DNA from 3 places in the Rossellomorea sp. NRS-1567 genome. Region 2 is predicted to be linked to each of the others. Evidence: riboswitches for the same ligand, from Rfam matches in the RefSeq annotation. Region 2 holds a riboswitch; each other region holds the start of a gene.
What was found. A riboswitch is a leader RNA that binds a small molecule or an ion and turns the genes downstream of it on or off. The one in region 2 is predicted to bind S-adenosylmethionine.
Positions count from the first base shown of each region.

Region 1: linked by a shared signal. The riboswitch ahead of ACIFOD_RS02280 (2,3-diketo-5-methylthiopentyl-1-phosphate enolase) and the one ahead of ACIFOD_RS21645 (Fur-regulated basic protein FbpA) in region 2 are both predicted to bind S-adenosylmethionine.
Region 3: linked by a shared signal. The riboswitch ahead of ACIFOD_RS04215 (Na+/H+ antiporter NhaC family protein) and the one ahead of ACIFOD_RS21645 (Fur-regulated basic protein FbpA) in region 2 are both predicted to bind S-adenosylmethionine.

Region 1 covers NZ_JBITPL010000002.1:117,515-122,422, forward strand. Annotated here, with positions in the region: gene ACIFOD_RS02265 (1,2-dihydroxy-3-keto-5-methylthiopentene dioxygenase) at 42-554, opposite strand; gene ACIFOD_RS02270 (methylthioribulose 1-phosphate dehydratase) at 551-1,198, opposite strand; gene ACIFOD_RS02275 (2-hydroxy-3-keto-5-methylthiopentenyl-1-phosphate phosphatase) at 1,195-1,857, opposite strand; gene ACIFOD_RS02280 (2,3-diketo-5-methylthiopentyl-1-phosphate enolase) at 1,857-3,071, opposite strand; SAM riboswitch class I at 3,183-3,285, opposite strand; gene ACIFOD_RS02285 (pyridoxal phosphate-dependent aminotransferase) at 3,336-4,520, opposite strand; gene ACIFOD_RS02290 (carbon-nitrogen family hydrolase) at 4,643-4,908, shown strand, end outside.
Region 2 covers NZ_JBITPL010000032.1:5,220-10,127, forward strand. Annotated here, with positions in the region: gene ACIFOD_RS21625 (flavin monoamine oxidase family protein) at 1-708, shown strand, start outside; gene ACIFOD_RS21630 (DUF2975 domain-containing protein) at 847-1,320, shown strand; gene spoIIP (stage II sporulation protein P) at 1,478-2,641, shown strand; gene ACIFOD_RS21640 (TVP38/TMEM64 family protein) at 2,723-3,292, opposite strand; gene ACIFOD_RS21645 (Fur-regulated basic protein FbpA) at 3,560-3,775, opposite strand; SAM riboswitch class I at 3,882-3,989, opposite strand; gene ACIFOD_RS21650 (protoporphyrinogen oxidase) at 4,216-4,908, shown strand, end outside.
Region 3 covers NZ_JBITPL010000006.1:48,976-53,883, reverse strand. Annotated here, with positions in the region: gene ACIFOD_RS04220 ((S)-benzoin forming benzil reductase) at 15-770, shown strand; gene ACIFOD_RS04215 (Na+/H+ antiporter NhaC family protein) at 862-2,178, opposite strand; SAM riboswitch class I at 2,265-2,369, opposite strand; gene ACIFOD_RS04210 (MFS transporter) at 2,833-4,005, shown strand; gene ACIFOD_RS04205 (DUF2187 family protein) at 4,704-4,908, shown strand, end outside.

The sequences.
Region 1 (4,908 bases), on a different contig from region 2:
ATAGACAATGGTTTCCACCTTTCGCCTACCCAAAAGTTATATTAATAGATTGGTACCCAGCCTTCCTGTGTGACGAAAATACGGACGGCAACTACTTGCTTGTCTTCACTCAATGTAAAATAATGGCGGATGTTTTCAGGAACTGAAATTAAGTCACCCGGGTTTAGATGCACTTCAAAGAAATTACCATTACTTCCTTGAATGACAAATACACCATGTCCGTTTACAATAAAACGGACTTCATCATCTGTGTGATGATGCTCCTGTTGGAAATTCCTTAAAAGCTCTTCAAGATTTGGTGTTCGCTCGGAAAGGGAAATCACATCCCAGGCCTGATATCCTCTTCGCTCTGAAATATCTTCAATCTCCTCTTTAAAAGCAGACAGAATTTCCGCTTTATCATCTTCGGTTAAAGCGTATCGGTCCCTTAGTCCTACGTCCAGCTTTCCAATATTCCAATGCTCATATATGACTCCTTGTTCACTTAAATACCTCACTACCTCTTCCTGATTATCAATGACCTGATTTTTTCCCTGGATTTTGATTGTCGTCATAATCGTACTCCTCCTTTAGTAATGGATCCCGCGTTCGTTATAGATAAAAGAGTGAGTTGATATTGAAACATAAACTCACAAGCTTCTAATAGTTTCTTAGCTTCAAAACCGGTTCTTCCCCATACTGTAATCCCGTGGTTGCGAATGAGCACTGCTCCTTTGTCTGCTTTAATAAAGGACCGAAACTCCTCGGCAAGCGTCGGGATATGCGCATGATTACAAATGATTGGAATGGACAAAGAATCATCTTCCTCCCATTTATCCCAAGCTTTAATTAATTCTTGGTTTCTGAATGTGACGACACCTTCATCCCCATACAGTTCACTGATCACATTATTCGCAACGGTATGAACGTGTAAGCTGCATCCCGCTGAACTTTCTGTAAAAACATGACTGTGCAGCAATGTTTCGGCTGATGGTCGTGCAGGAGTATCCTGGATGGCCTCACCACGTGCGTTTACGAGCAGGAAATCTTCTTCTGTTTGCTTCCTTTTATCCTTTCCACTTGCCGTAACCAGGAAAGTAGCAGGGGAAGAACTCACTCGCATCGCAAGGTTCCCGCTCGTTCCCATAAACCAATCCCTCGCTGCCAGTTCCCTTTTAATATCAGCGAGTTCTTCCCACTCCGATTGATAGGAATTCATATTTTCACTCCTCTTTCAATGACGTCCATACAATCGTGGAAGGATTCAAACGGATGATAGGGTATTCCTTTTTCTTCACATGTATGTGCCAAATAGTCTCTGGCGATCACAGTGTCTCCAAGCTTTGCCATTTCGATATCTGTTACAGAATCCCCTATCACAATGACCTCCGTACCTTTTGTTAAAGACAGCATCCTCAAGATGGAAGGCTTGCAGCATCCACATCCTTTGCTTTCACAGTGATCATCGCAAGGATGTGGCCAATGAATCTCTATGGTTGAATCGTTAAAGTTTGCTTCATTACAATAAATCCCATTAAAAGGCCCATAATCTTTTAGTAAAGGATGAACAAAGAAGTCGATTCCACCGCTTACGATATACAAAGGAATCTCATGTTCTTTTGTATACTCTACAAACTCCTTAAACCCTTTACGTATGATTGCTGTGTCTAATAGATACTGAATCATTTCCTCTTTCTGTGATGAAGGAATAAGTGAAAATAGCTTGCTTACCCCTTCTTTAATGGACAACGACTGATTTAAGATGCCGTCTTTGATAGGTTCCCATTCTGGAGGGGCAAAGGATTTCATCAACGAGATGATATTGTCGGTTTCTGTAATCGTTCCATCAAAATCACAAAAAATGATCGGACGCGTCACTATACCTTTACCTCCTCTCCCCATAGGGATAGTGCTTTACGAAGCTCACCATGAGTATCTGCAGCATCTGTGAGAGTCTCTCCCATTAAAACTGCCTCAATTGCTTGGACGAATGCCTTTCCCCCTCCAATTGCCCCATCTGGATGGCCATGGATGCCACCCCCTGCATTAATGACACAGTCTACACCAAAATCCTTCACCAAATGCGGTACAAGCGCAGGATGAATGCCTGCTGACGGTACCGGCAATGCTCTTCTTAGATGATCATCATCCTTCGTTAACTCATGGCTGAGGGACAGGACTTGGTTCTTTTCTAATGCGACACTTCCGTATGGAGATGGAAATAAAGAAAAATCAGCTCCGGCCATGCGTAGGAATTTCCCTAACCATAAAGAATAGCTCACACCATATGCAGGAGATGAAGCAACAGCACCTGCAAATGCAGGATGGGCCATAATCGGCAACCTGATCTCAGGGTCCTCCCTCAATTCCTGGAGAACATCCAGGCCGTAAGTAAACACATTGAATAAAAGGGCTTGGGCTCCAAGCTCACGTGCTTTTCTTGCTTTATCACGTAATTCTGAAGTCCTTCCTGTCAGGTTTACAGCATACAGTGTTTTCTTGCCTGTCTCTTCATACAGCTCGTGTAACACTTTTTTCCCTATACTGATCCTCTCAGTGAAAGGTGTCAGTGAATTATCAAAGAGAATCTCATCGTCTTTTACTAGGTCAACTCCCCCAAGAGCCTGGGCCCTTAATTGAGTTTCAAGGTAGGTAAGATCCCTGCCGATTACGCCTTTAAAGATGCTCATTAACAGGGGTCTATCTTGTACTCCCGTCAGCTCCCTTATTCCCTCTATTCCAAACCGTGGTCCAGGATAGGCTTTTTTCAATTCACTGGAAAACTCTATATCTACTAATTTCACTTCACCATCCAGGGAAAGCTTGCCGAATACCGTAGTAAGGATGGCCGGAATATCATTGGAATAATTATGACCGGGATAGCCAATCTGCACTTCACCCCGGGAGCCACCTTCCTCTTCCCACTCCTTTACGGAAACGACTCTCCCCTTGTACTTCCGCAATTGATCCTGTTCCAGGAGAGGTAAGTCCGTCCATGAACCGACCGTCAATCCCAGGGCGATCCCTTCTGCCTTTTTCTCGAATGAACCACTCTTTCCCTTCAGTTCATATGTAGCTATCACTTCACTCATTGTTGTCCTGCCTCCTTTTAATAATGCTATTTTAGCCGCAAGTTGACTTCATAAGCCTGTGCAAACCAAAAAACCTCTTCCAAATAAGAAGAGGTTTGCATTCGTCACTCTTTCTTATCTGTCAGCATTATTGCTGCAAGAATTAGCACCGTGCTTGAATAAGTCGGTTGCCGGGCTTCATTGGGCTTGTCCCTCCGCCTGCTCTTGATAAGAATTTCATTATTCATTATTTCAGTTGGATTATTGCACCAATTTCAACTTCTGTCAATCCCTTTTGTGGAATAATTCTAAATTTTCTATACGCGAAATCGCTTCTTTTATCCGCTCGTTTGTGGTTAATAGTCCTACTCGTACATACCCTTCTCCGAATTCTCCAAAGCCTACACCCGGGGCTACAGCGACTTTGATTTTTTCAAGTAAATAAGTAGAGAACTCTACAGAGCTGAATCCATCAGGTACTTTTAACCAGGCGAAGAAGGAACCTTGTGGAGCTTTTACATCCCACCCTATATCCTGAAGTCCGGAGATTAATAGTTTTCTCCTTTCTTCGTATGTTGAAACCAGTGCATCTACACATTCCTGGGAACTTAAAAGGGCAGTGGTAGCCGCTTCTTGAATAGCACCGAACAGACTCACATATAAGTGATCTTGCAGGAGGTTGATCGCTTCTATGACACTTTTATTCCCTACTGCAAACCCCACTCTCCAACCAGCCATATTATACGTTTTCGATAATGTATAAATCTCAATCCCCACATCCTTTGCTCCATCTGTTTCCAAGAAGCTTATGGGCTTATTTCCATCAAACCCAATAGCTCCATAGGCAAAATCATGTACAACACATATATCATGCTGATTGGCAAGAGTGACTGTTTCTTCAAAGAATGATTTTGTGGCGATTGCTCCAGTAGGGTTATTAGGGTAGTTCAGAAACATTAGCTTCGCATTTTCCAGCTCATTACGGGAGTGTTCACGATAATCAGGCAGGAATCCATTCTCCTCTCGTAGTGGCATTTTAATCATACGAGCTTCTGCCAATGCTACCCCTGATAAATAATCGGGATAACCGGGATCGGGCACCAATACCCCATCACCAGGATTCAATAAACATTGAGGGATTTCAACTAACCCGGCTTTTCCTCCGAACAGAACGGCTACCTCTGTTTCCGGGTCTAATTCCACACCGTATTCACGCAGGTAGAAAGCCGCAATCGCCTCTTTAAAGGACGATAAGCCGCGAAATGGAGGATACTTATGATTGGACGGGGAAGCTGCTGCTTCTGTCAGTTTCTCCACAATATGTGGAGGAGTCGGTTGATCCGGATTTCCCTGGCCCAAATTAATGACATCATGTCCCTCTTTGACCACAGCATTCACTGTTTTTGCGAGGGATGCGAAAAATTGTTCAGGTAATAAATCTAATCGTTTTGCCTTACCAAAGGTTTTCATACACTCACCCACTACATTTTTTTGAAAATTAATTACTTTCAAATTCTAGTCACAAATGATATAACGGGAAATAAAGAATGTAAAGGATTAAATTCCAAAAAGTCATTAATGAGGTGAAAGAAATGATTCAAAAGATAGGTCTTGCTCAGATGGATATTGTGTTCGGACACCCAGAAGAAAACAAGAAAAAAGTAGAGAAATGGGTGAAAAAAGCAAGTGACGACGGCTGTGATACGGTTGTGCTCCCTGAGCTGTGGACGACTGGATATGACCTTACAAGAATGGATGAAATCGCTGATGAAGGAGCAAAGGATTCAACCTCCTTCCTGTCTGCCCTGTCAAAGAAATATTCCATTCACATTGTAGGTGGTTCTGTTGCACAGAAAAC
Region 2 (4,908 bases):
CAAGAGCTTGGGTCACACATTCTACTTAATCAAAAAGTGACCCACATTAGACAATCCGATGTCGGAGTAAGCGTTCGTGCAGTAAACTCCGGAGACGGATTGGTGCGGGAATACAATGCAGATTATGTCATCGTAACCATTCCATTTACTGTCTTCCAGTTTATCGAGGTCATACCTTATGATTCAATATCCTTTAAAAAGTGGCAGGCGATCCGTGAGGTGCCGAATGTCCCATCCGTGAAAATAGGGATTGAATTCCGCCGTCGCTTCTGGGAAGATTTGAATTACGGAAACATCGTGTCAGATCTCCCCACACGCTTTACGTATATGCCGAGTCACGACAAGGGTAGCAACAAACCAGGAGTCATGTTAGCGAGTTACAGCTGGGGACAGAATGCACTCTTATGGAACAGCAAATCAAAAGAAGTAATCATCAAAGAAGTTTTAGAAGACCTCTCTAAAATATATGGCGAACAGGTGTATACAGAAATGCTGAATTATGTAGTCTACAACTGGAGTAAAAACCCATTCTCCGCAGGATGTTTTACCCTTTATACCCCTGGGCAGGCAAGTGATATCGGCGATTATATTAAGAAACCTGAAGGCAGAATTCATTTTGCCGGAGAGCACACGTCCTCCTTTCATGGTTGGATGGAAGGGGCGATTGAGTCGGGGGTGAGGGCAGCCAATGAAGTGAATAGCAGATAAGGGTTTAAAACGCATGAGATTGCTCATGCGTTTGTTATTTGTATAGGAAGTTTTTAATAAAGAATAAAAATAAAATTTTATTGGAAAACAATAAATCTCATTATATAATTTAGAAAAACATGGTATCAGAGGTGTGTTATGAAACGAGGAACGACGATTTTTTTAAAAGGGGCAGTAATAGCAATAGGTGCGATTGTATTCGTCCTTTGTGTTGTCTGGTTGCCAACAATGGCAAAGCATTCGGCTGATTTATTTCCGGAATTTGCTTATTTGAAATGGCCGATTCTAATAGGGTTATACTTAACAGCGGTTCCATTTAATTTAGCGCTGTATCAAGCTTTTAAGCTTTTAACGTGTATTGAAGAGAACGCTTTTTCAGGTAAAGCAATAGTGGCTCTTCACCGAATTAAACTGTATGCCTTACTGATTACAGCCATCTATGTGGCAGGTATAGTGTTTCTACTCATCCAAAATGCTCTTCATCCGGGTATCGCTATGGTTGGGATCATTATCAGCTTTGCGTCTGTCACCATTTCGATTTTCGCAGCGGTTCTTCAGGAATTACTGAGGAATGCTCTTGAGCTAAAATCTGAAAATGATTTAACGGTCTGATGACGATTATCAAAAATATTGATGTGATTCTGGTTAAGAGGGAAGGTTTAAACCGCTAAGATCTAGGAAATCCGACCGAACCTCGGAAAAAACCTTCTACTCTATCAACCCCCTGCATAAAGTTAACTATTAAATACTTTATATAGGGGTACTGATGATGTCGTATAAGTCTCGAAACAACAATAGCTTAGTCCCACTAGTATTCGTCTCTATGAAGGCCATCATTCGGGTAGTATTGATCGGTATTGTCCTCATATACTTGACAGTCTGGTTGATTTCGTCGACGGCAATTAAATTGAGGGTGGATAGTTTACTGTATTCATCGATGTCCGAACTCGTCCCAAAGGAAACGTTTCTTATGTTGTTGTCACAGGAAATGACTGGACTGCGGGCTACCAATGAGGAAGCATTAAACAGTGATTTTGATTGGTTGGAAAGCGTCACGAACGTATCTCTCCTTGATCCGCGTAGTTTATTTGGACGGGAGATCCCCGGAATCGAAAATTATCATACTCACATAGCCGTTGCCGGGAAAGGGACAGACATCACGAACCTCCCAAATGAATCACCGGCTCCAACAGAAGATCAGTTGAAAGATCAGGAAATCGATCAGAGTCAAATTGATCAGGCCAACAACAACTCAGGAGACGGCGTTCAAGAGATTGATGAAAAATCCGTCTACATCTATCATTCACACAGTTGGGAAGCGTTCAGCCCGCTGATTAAGAATAACGATTCGAAAGATCCAGCGAGTACCAACGAGAAGGTCAACGTCATTGCTGTCGGCTCAAAATTGAAGCAAGAGCTTGAAGCAAGGGGGATTGGAGCAGTCCAGGATAAGACAGATATAAACAAAGCTCTCAAAGACAAGTCATGGACATATTTTGAATCCTATCAGTTATCAAGGGGTCTAGTACAAGAAGCCATTGCCCAAAACGATGACCTAACGTACCTGATTGATATCCATCGGGATTCTCAGCCACGAAGCATCACTACCAAAACCATCAATGGGAAAAACTATGCACGTTTATTTTTTATCGTAGGAAAAGAAAACAAAAACTTCGAAAAAAACCTTAAGATTGCAAAGGAATTAAATGCTAAACTGGAGGAGAAATATCCCGGCATCAGCCGGGGTGTCTTCATCAAAACAAGGGCAGAAGGTAACGGGGTCTACAATCAGGACCTAACCGAGAGAGCCATGTTACTTGAGTTTGGCGGAGTGGAAAACAATTTAGTGGAATTGTATAACTCTACAGAAGCGTTCGCCGAGATCTTTGCAGAATATTACAAGAAGGATGCTGTAGAAGTAAATGCACAATAAGTGTTAGGGAAAAAGACGTATGCCATGTGGTGGACGTCTTTTTTCTGTTCTCAAGGAGAATGGTTTCTATGACGTCCTCAATTATGTTCTCTTGTTCTTCCTCCAACGATATCCCCAATAAAACATCCCAACCACCATTGAACCTGCCACCATAATAACCGTGCCCTTATCCGCATCCAACACATTCACCACCACAAATGCTTCAATCAACAAAGAAGGAATCTTCCCGACAGAACTGATCACAGAAAAGACAACAATAGAAATAGAGCTAAAGGCAGCGGCAACGGTAACCACACTTGAAGGCACAAATGGAACCATGCGAAATAAGAATAGAAGAAAGATCCATTCTGTACCTGACGCTTCTTTTAATTTGAGAAAATATTTGTTAGACAGAATCTGATCAATCCCTGTAAAATTCATACCTTTTCGATACAAATAAAAACTAACAATGGCCCCTAATGATTCACCAAGTATGGAAACCCCGACTCCCGGCCAAAACCCAAATGCGGAAATATTGAATGCCGTCAAGAAAACACTTGGTAGGAAACCTAGAATACTGATGAATATATTAATGGTTATACTGATGAAAATGAGAGACCAACTATCAAGGGCGATGAATTCGTTCATGAAATGCTGCAGTGTGTCCGTCATATTTCAATTCCTTTGTAAGAGACTAGATTATCAGAATAATGCATCTGGAATCCTTTTGGAACAATTTTATTTTGTGATGAGTGCATACTCTTCTATAAAACACTCAGTTAATAAACTGGAATCACCACTAGGGAGGATAGAATAGTTTAAAAACTGAAAGGAAAACGAGTTAACAATTATACAATCTTTCTTTGATTTAAGTGTGAAGATGTAAGACAGTTAGTTTAAGTAAATTAACAGCAATCCAATTCCTTGGATTGCTGCTTTTTAACTGCTTAATTTGGAACAATTTTTCCAATGAATGGAGCCAACATCGCTATGCGGATGGCATTCCTTTTGAAGATATTTGTATTCGTCCTCAAGTTCCTGGAGGGTCAACTCAAATAATTGTTTGTCTCCTTTTTTGAATATGTTGTGGACAATTAATTTGTTTATTAACTCGTTTCTTCGATTGTGAATCGCTTCCTGAAGGATTTCTCCCATATTTGATCACTCCTCTTATAATGTATACGAACAGTGGAAGAGGCTCTTTCATTGAAAAAAGCCCTCTTCCTAGTAGATAAGAAGAAGGCTTTATGTATCAAACTTCAACTCATCTTCCAAGCGAATTGCTTGTGGAATTAGCACAGTGTTCTACGATGTAGAATCTGTTGCTGAGGCATCGTCGGGCCAGTCCCTCTTCCTCTCTGGATAAGCGGCTATATAGTTGTCATGGATTTCTTATAATTATATATATTAGTATTCATAGTTGTCAACTAGGAATTGGATATTGGGTATAGGATAGATGAGAGGAATTAAAAATAAAAATGTTGGAACTAACCCTCATCCCTATACTTTTTACCAATTCAGACACAGAATCTTTTTCTAATCAACAAAAAACATGATAATCTGTATACATAAACGCAATTATTGGAGTGAATCGTATGAAGACAGTGGTTGTCGTAGGTGGAGGAATTACAGGATTAACAGCGCTGTACCATCTTCAAAGAATGTCCATTGAACGAGAAATAGATATCGAGTTAATCCTGATCGAGCGAGATCAGCAGCTCGGCGGCAAAATTAGAACCATAAATGAATGCGAATTCATAATGGAAGCGGGAGCAGATTCCATCGTTGCCCGTAATGAAGGAGTTCTTTCACTAGTTGAGGAACTTCAACTTCAAGAGGAGCTTGTCTATAATGAAACAGGCACATCCTACATATATACAAATGGCGAATTACATAAGATTCCCCAAGACACGATTTTCGGAATTCCCATGTCCGTTGAGTCTCTTCAAAATAGCACCCTGGTCTCAGAAGAAGGGAAGATCGACGCACTTAAAGACCTTGAAACGGAAAATACACAATTTACCAAAGAGAGTTCCATCGGTGAATTTTTAGAAGCGTTCCTGGGTAAGGAACTTGTTGAGAAGCAGGTAGCTCCAGTATTATCAGGGGTCTACTCTGGAAATTTGCATAAGCTCACCATGGCTTCGACACTCCCATACTTACTTGAATATAAAAATGAATACGGCAGTATCATTAAAGGTTTATCTGCAAATAAACAAAAATTCCAAGGGGCATCCAATAAAAAGTTCATCTCGTTTAAAAATGGTTTATCAACCATCATTGAACGT
Region 3 (4,908 bases), on a different contig from region 2:
GGAGATGATTCCATATGGATTATGCAATTGTGACGGGAGCAACAAGAGGATTAGGTGAATCGATTGCCAAGCTATTTATTGAAAAAGGCATAGGTTTGATCAATGTTTCCAGGTCAGATAATGAAAGACTGCAAAAGCTTGCCGGGGAAAAAGAGGTATCTTATGACTTCCTATCGTGTGATCTTGCACAATCAGGAGAAACAGAAGCGGTCTTTCGTGAAGTGGGAGCAAAAGTATTTGGATATAAACCTACCAGAGTCTATGTTGTCCAAAACGCCGGTGTGGTGACACCAATCAATCCGTCGGGTGAAGTAGAAAATCAAGCTCTTGAAACGAGTGTGCATGTGAATTTACTATCTCCCATGATCGCTACCAATGAGATGATAAAAGCAGCCCGGGGTTCTGACTCGAAGATGATCATGATCAATATCAGCTCAGGAGCTGGAAGTCGCCCTGTATATGGCTGGAGTACTTACTGCGCAACCAAAGCCGGAGTGAATATGCTGACAGAAACCGTAAGCTTAGAGCTTTCTAAAAAGCATAGCCGACATCAAGTGATTGCCTTCAGCCCTGGTGTCATGGATACAGATATGCAAGGTGAAATCCGTTCCTCCTCTAAAGAAGCCTTTGCCGATGTCGAATCCTTCCAGCGCTATAAAGAGGAAGGAATGCTTCGTGAAACCGATACGGTCGCAAGTGCACTGGTTAAACTTGTAACAGAAAGCGAAATTGAAAGTGGTAAGCTGTATCATGTAAATGATTTGTTATAAAAAGAAAGCAGGTTACCGGAAACGGAATCTGCTTTTTTCTTATCAAAAAAAGAGACAAACCCCAAAGGATTTGTCTCTCTAAATTCATCTATTAAGATCGAACCGGGTTTGCTTCCGGTGCAGATTTGCGTGTGAATTTCGGTAGTGCAAATCGAATGGCAATCAGACCGCAAACAGCAATCAAGATCGGGTAGAAGGCATATGGGATGATGCTGATTGGTGAAATGCCTGCGACTTCAGCCACTAACAGGGCCTGTGCTCCGTAAGGGATTAATCCTTGAATCGAACAAGAGAAAATATCAAGGATACTGGCTGATTTACGGGCATCCACCCCATAGTTTTCACTAATCGATTTAGCAAGCGGGCCGGCAATAATGATTGAAATTGTGTTGTTTGCTGTGCACAGGTTAGTAGAACTCACTAATCCTGCAGTAGCAAGCTGTGCTCCCTGAGGAGACTTGATTTTGCGAGTGGCGTGATAAAGTAAAGCCTGAATCCCGCCGTTATGACGGATAAGTTCGACAACCCCGCCGATCAGCACGGAAAGGATCACAATCTCTGCCATTCCTGTCATTCCATCGGCCACGCTACCGAAATAACTGGCTGGAGTAAAGCTTCCATCGATGAATCCAATGATTCCAGCTAAAACAATTCCGCCTAACAAAACGACAAACACATTTAATCCTGCAAGAGCACCGATGATAACTCCAAGGTAAGGCAGAATTTTAATCCAATTAAAGCTTTCCGCTCCGACAGTAGATTGATTCCCCATAGTAAGAACAAGGAGAATCACCATTGTCACAATTGCGGCAGGTAATACAATGAAGAAGTTGACTTTAAATTTATCTTTCATTTCCGTTTTCTGTGTACGAACAGCTGCAATGGTCGTATCTGAAATGAACGATAAGTTATCTCCGAACATCGCTCCTCCAATGACGGTCGCCATGGCAAGGGGCATAGAAATATCTGTACCTGAACTAATCCCGACACCGATTGGCGCGAGTGCTGCGATCGTTCCCATGGATGTACCCATTGATAACGAAATGAAAGCAGCGATAATAAATAATCCCACAATGATCAAGTTACCAGGCAGCACGGATAGGGCGAAGTTTACAGTTGAATCAACGGCTCCCATCTTTTCAGCTACTCCGGAAAACGCTCCCGCTAACAGGAAGATAAAGACCATGATCATGATATCAGGGTGACCGGATCCTTTAGCAAAACGCTCAATCTTAGCCGTTAACGTCTCTTTTCGGTTCATCAACAGACCTACAACGGATGCGATGACAATTGATACTAGTACAGGAAAGGCATAAAAGTCTCCTGAAATGATGCCTGCTCCAAGGAACAGAGAAACAAATATGATCAAAGGCAGTAACGCCAATAGATTTCCTTTTTCTTGATTCATTCCTAACACTCCTTTGTCGTCCAATTTACTAAAATACAAAAAACCTCTTCCGGAATAAGAAGAGGTTTCAAAAGAACGAAACACTCCTCTTATCTTTCAAGCATTTCGCTTGCTGGATGTGGCACAGCACTCAATATGAGTCCGCTGCCGAGACATCGCAGGGCCAGTCCCTCCGTCTCTCTGGATAAGAAGAATATCGTATTTAGTTGATTTAAAATATACTTCCATACTTTAAAGGGTTTACTCGAAAAAGTCAAACGGGAAATTTTTCTGAAACAAAAGCGGAGGCGGCTCGTTCAGTCCCGACAAGCATAAGACAAGAACGGCGGAAAGGCGCTTTTTGCCTTTTTGTCGTTATTGGCTTATGACCTCGAGGGACTAGCCGCCGTAGCTGGATGAAACAAAAGCGGAGGCGGCTCGTTCAGTCCCGACAAGCATAAGACAAGAACGGCGGAAAGGCGCTTTTTGCCTTTTTGTCGTTATTGGCTTATGACCTCGAGGGACTAGCCGCCGTAGCTGGACGATACATTCCTTCCCGGCACCAGAAAATCTAAAAAAGCATGACTTTATCCATAATAAGGCATAAACTCATAGACAATTGAACGTTCAAGGTCTACTATAAGGAAGACAAAAAACATCTTGGGGGATACGGTAGTGGAAAGAACAGTACGAAATCAAATTTTTACTTTACAAGGATTTTACTTATTAACGTTCTTCGGTGTTGGTAGTTTATATCCCTTACTCAGTGTGTATTTGAGCGAAAGCGTGGGGTTAAATGGCTATCAGATTGGAACGATCATGTCTGTAGGTCCCATCATGATGATTTTCTTCCAGCCAATTTGGGGAATGGTGAGTGACACGACCAATCGTCCCACCGTGGTTCTTGGTTTAACCTCTTTAGTGGCGGGAATCTTTGCACTCGGTTACTTGTTTATGGACTTTTACTATGGACTCCTTATCGTGGCCATTCTAGTTGCCATTTTCCAAAGTGCGATCATTCCCGTTTCCGATAGTATCAGCTTGAAGTATACAAGTAAGGTCCGGTATAACTACGGAAATATCCGTTTGTTCGGTTCTTTGGGCTTTGGTATAGCAGTCTTTATAATGGGAAGACTTTCAGAAGGATTTATCGGGCCTACCATCATTTTTTACTCTTTCTTTATCTGTTTAGTTCTCTCCGGATTCCTTTCCTTCCGGTTTCCGAAAGAGAGAGCGGCAGCAAAGCTTGATTTAAAGGCAGGAATGAAGGAATTATTCACGATGAAAAAGTTCCTCATCTTTTTATCGGTCACTTTCTTAGTGTTCGGTCCGAATCTAGCAAATAATGTGTATTTCGGATTATTTGTAGAAGATTCAGGAGGAACATATGCGGGAATTGGTCTCGCGTTCCTGATTGCAGTGTTATCGGAGGTTCCCTTTATGAGGGTCGCCGGTGGATGGATAGATAAATTCGGTTTGTTAACAGTCGCTGCCTTGGCAGGTGCTGCATCTATGCTCCGCTGGCTCTTTTACTTTACAGAACCTAGCCTGTGGCTTGTCTATTCATCGGCTGTCATGCAAGGTCTTGCCATTGGCTTGTTCATCCCAGCCGGCCTGCGCTACATCAAAGAAATCACGCCTTCCCACATTACAGCAACAGCCGTTACGGTATATTCAGCAATCGGAAACGGACTGGGGAATTGGTTCAGTACCTTTGTTGGCGGCTTTATCTATGAAACGTACTCCATTTACACGGTGTACTTATTCTTCGCAGTCCTATCCCTATTAGGTATTTTCCTTTGCTTTGTCCTCATGAAAGAAGAAAAGAAAAATGCACTCGCTTATTAATACATCAAAGCGAGGTTGGGACAAAAGTGTTTTAGTCTAAGTAAAACCCGAACTATTCTGCTTTTTAGTAGGCAGATTTGTTCGGGTTTTTTATTTATTTACGGTACATATGATTTTAGCTCTTTCCAGCGGTTGATTGGAGTGCAAGACGAAGACTCCTGCGGGAAAAGTAGCTAATGTGAGACCCGTCCAGCTCCGGGGCTTAGAGGCACATGTCATAAGTCAAACCGTCCAAGAAGGCAAAGAACGCCTTCGTGGCCGCTTCGCCTTATGCCACCCGCCTCTGAACAAAGCCCCTCCGCTTTTCTTCCCGCAGGCTTGCCGAGGAGGCTCACGCGCTACCCGCGGAAAGCGTAGTCTTGCACGGAAATCAATAGCGGTATTAAGAACCTACACTACTAATTTTCGTCTTTATATCGTGGTTTTTTAGTTTTGTCCCAGTCTCGTTTTTTGTAAAAAAATATTAAAAGGAAGGATTTTCCTATAATGGTAGCCAATTGATATAATGAGGGAGAAAGAATAAGCAAACAAAAAAGTTTTCTTAAAAGGTTTTGAAAAACATGAATTGTGGTAGAAGAAGGATAAGTATTCATTGAAAATTATATAAATACCAGTTAGAATAATATTATTAGAAAATTCTCTCAATTATATAAACTAGAAAAGAAACATATTACATTATTTGAAAAGGGGATATTAAATTGGAAAATACATTCGTGTACTCAAAAGATAATGCAAACCTTGGAGATACCGTTCAATTCAAAAGAAAGAAACATGTAATCAATGGTGTGGTTACTACCCTTAGAGAAAACACGGTCATTGTTAAAATGGACCAGGATGTTGCGAAGAAGCTGGATTTACCGGATGATCAAACTGTCGTGTCACATAAAAACTATGTTGTCATAG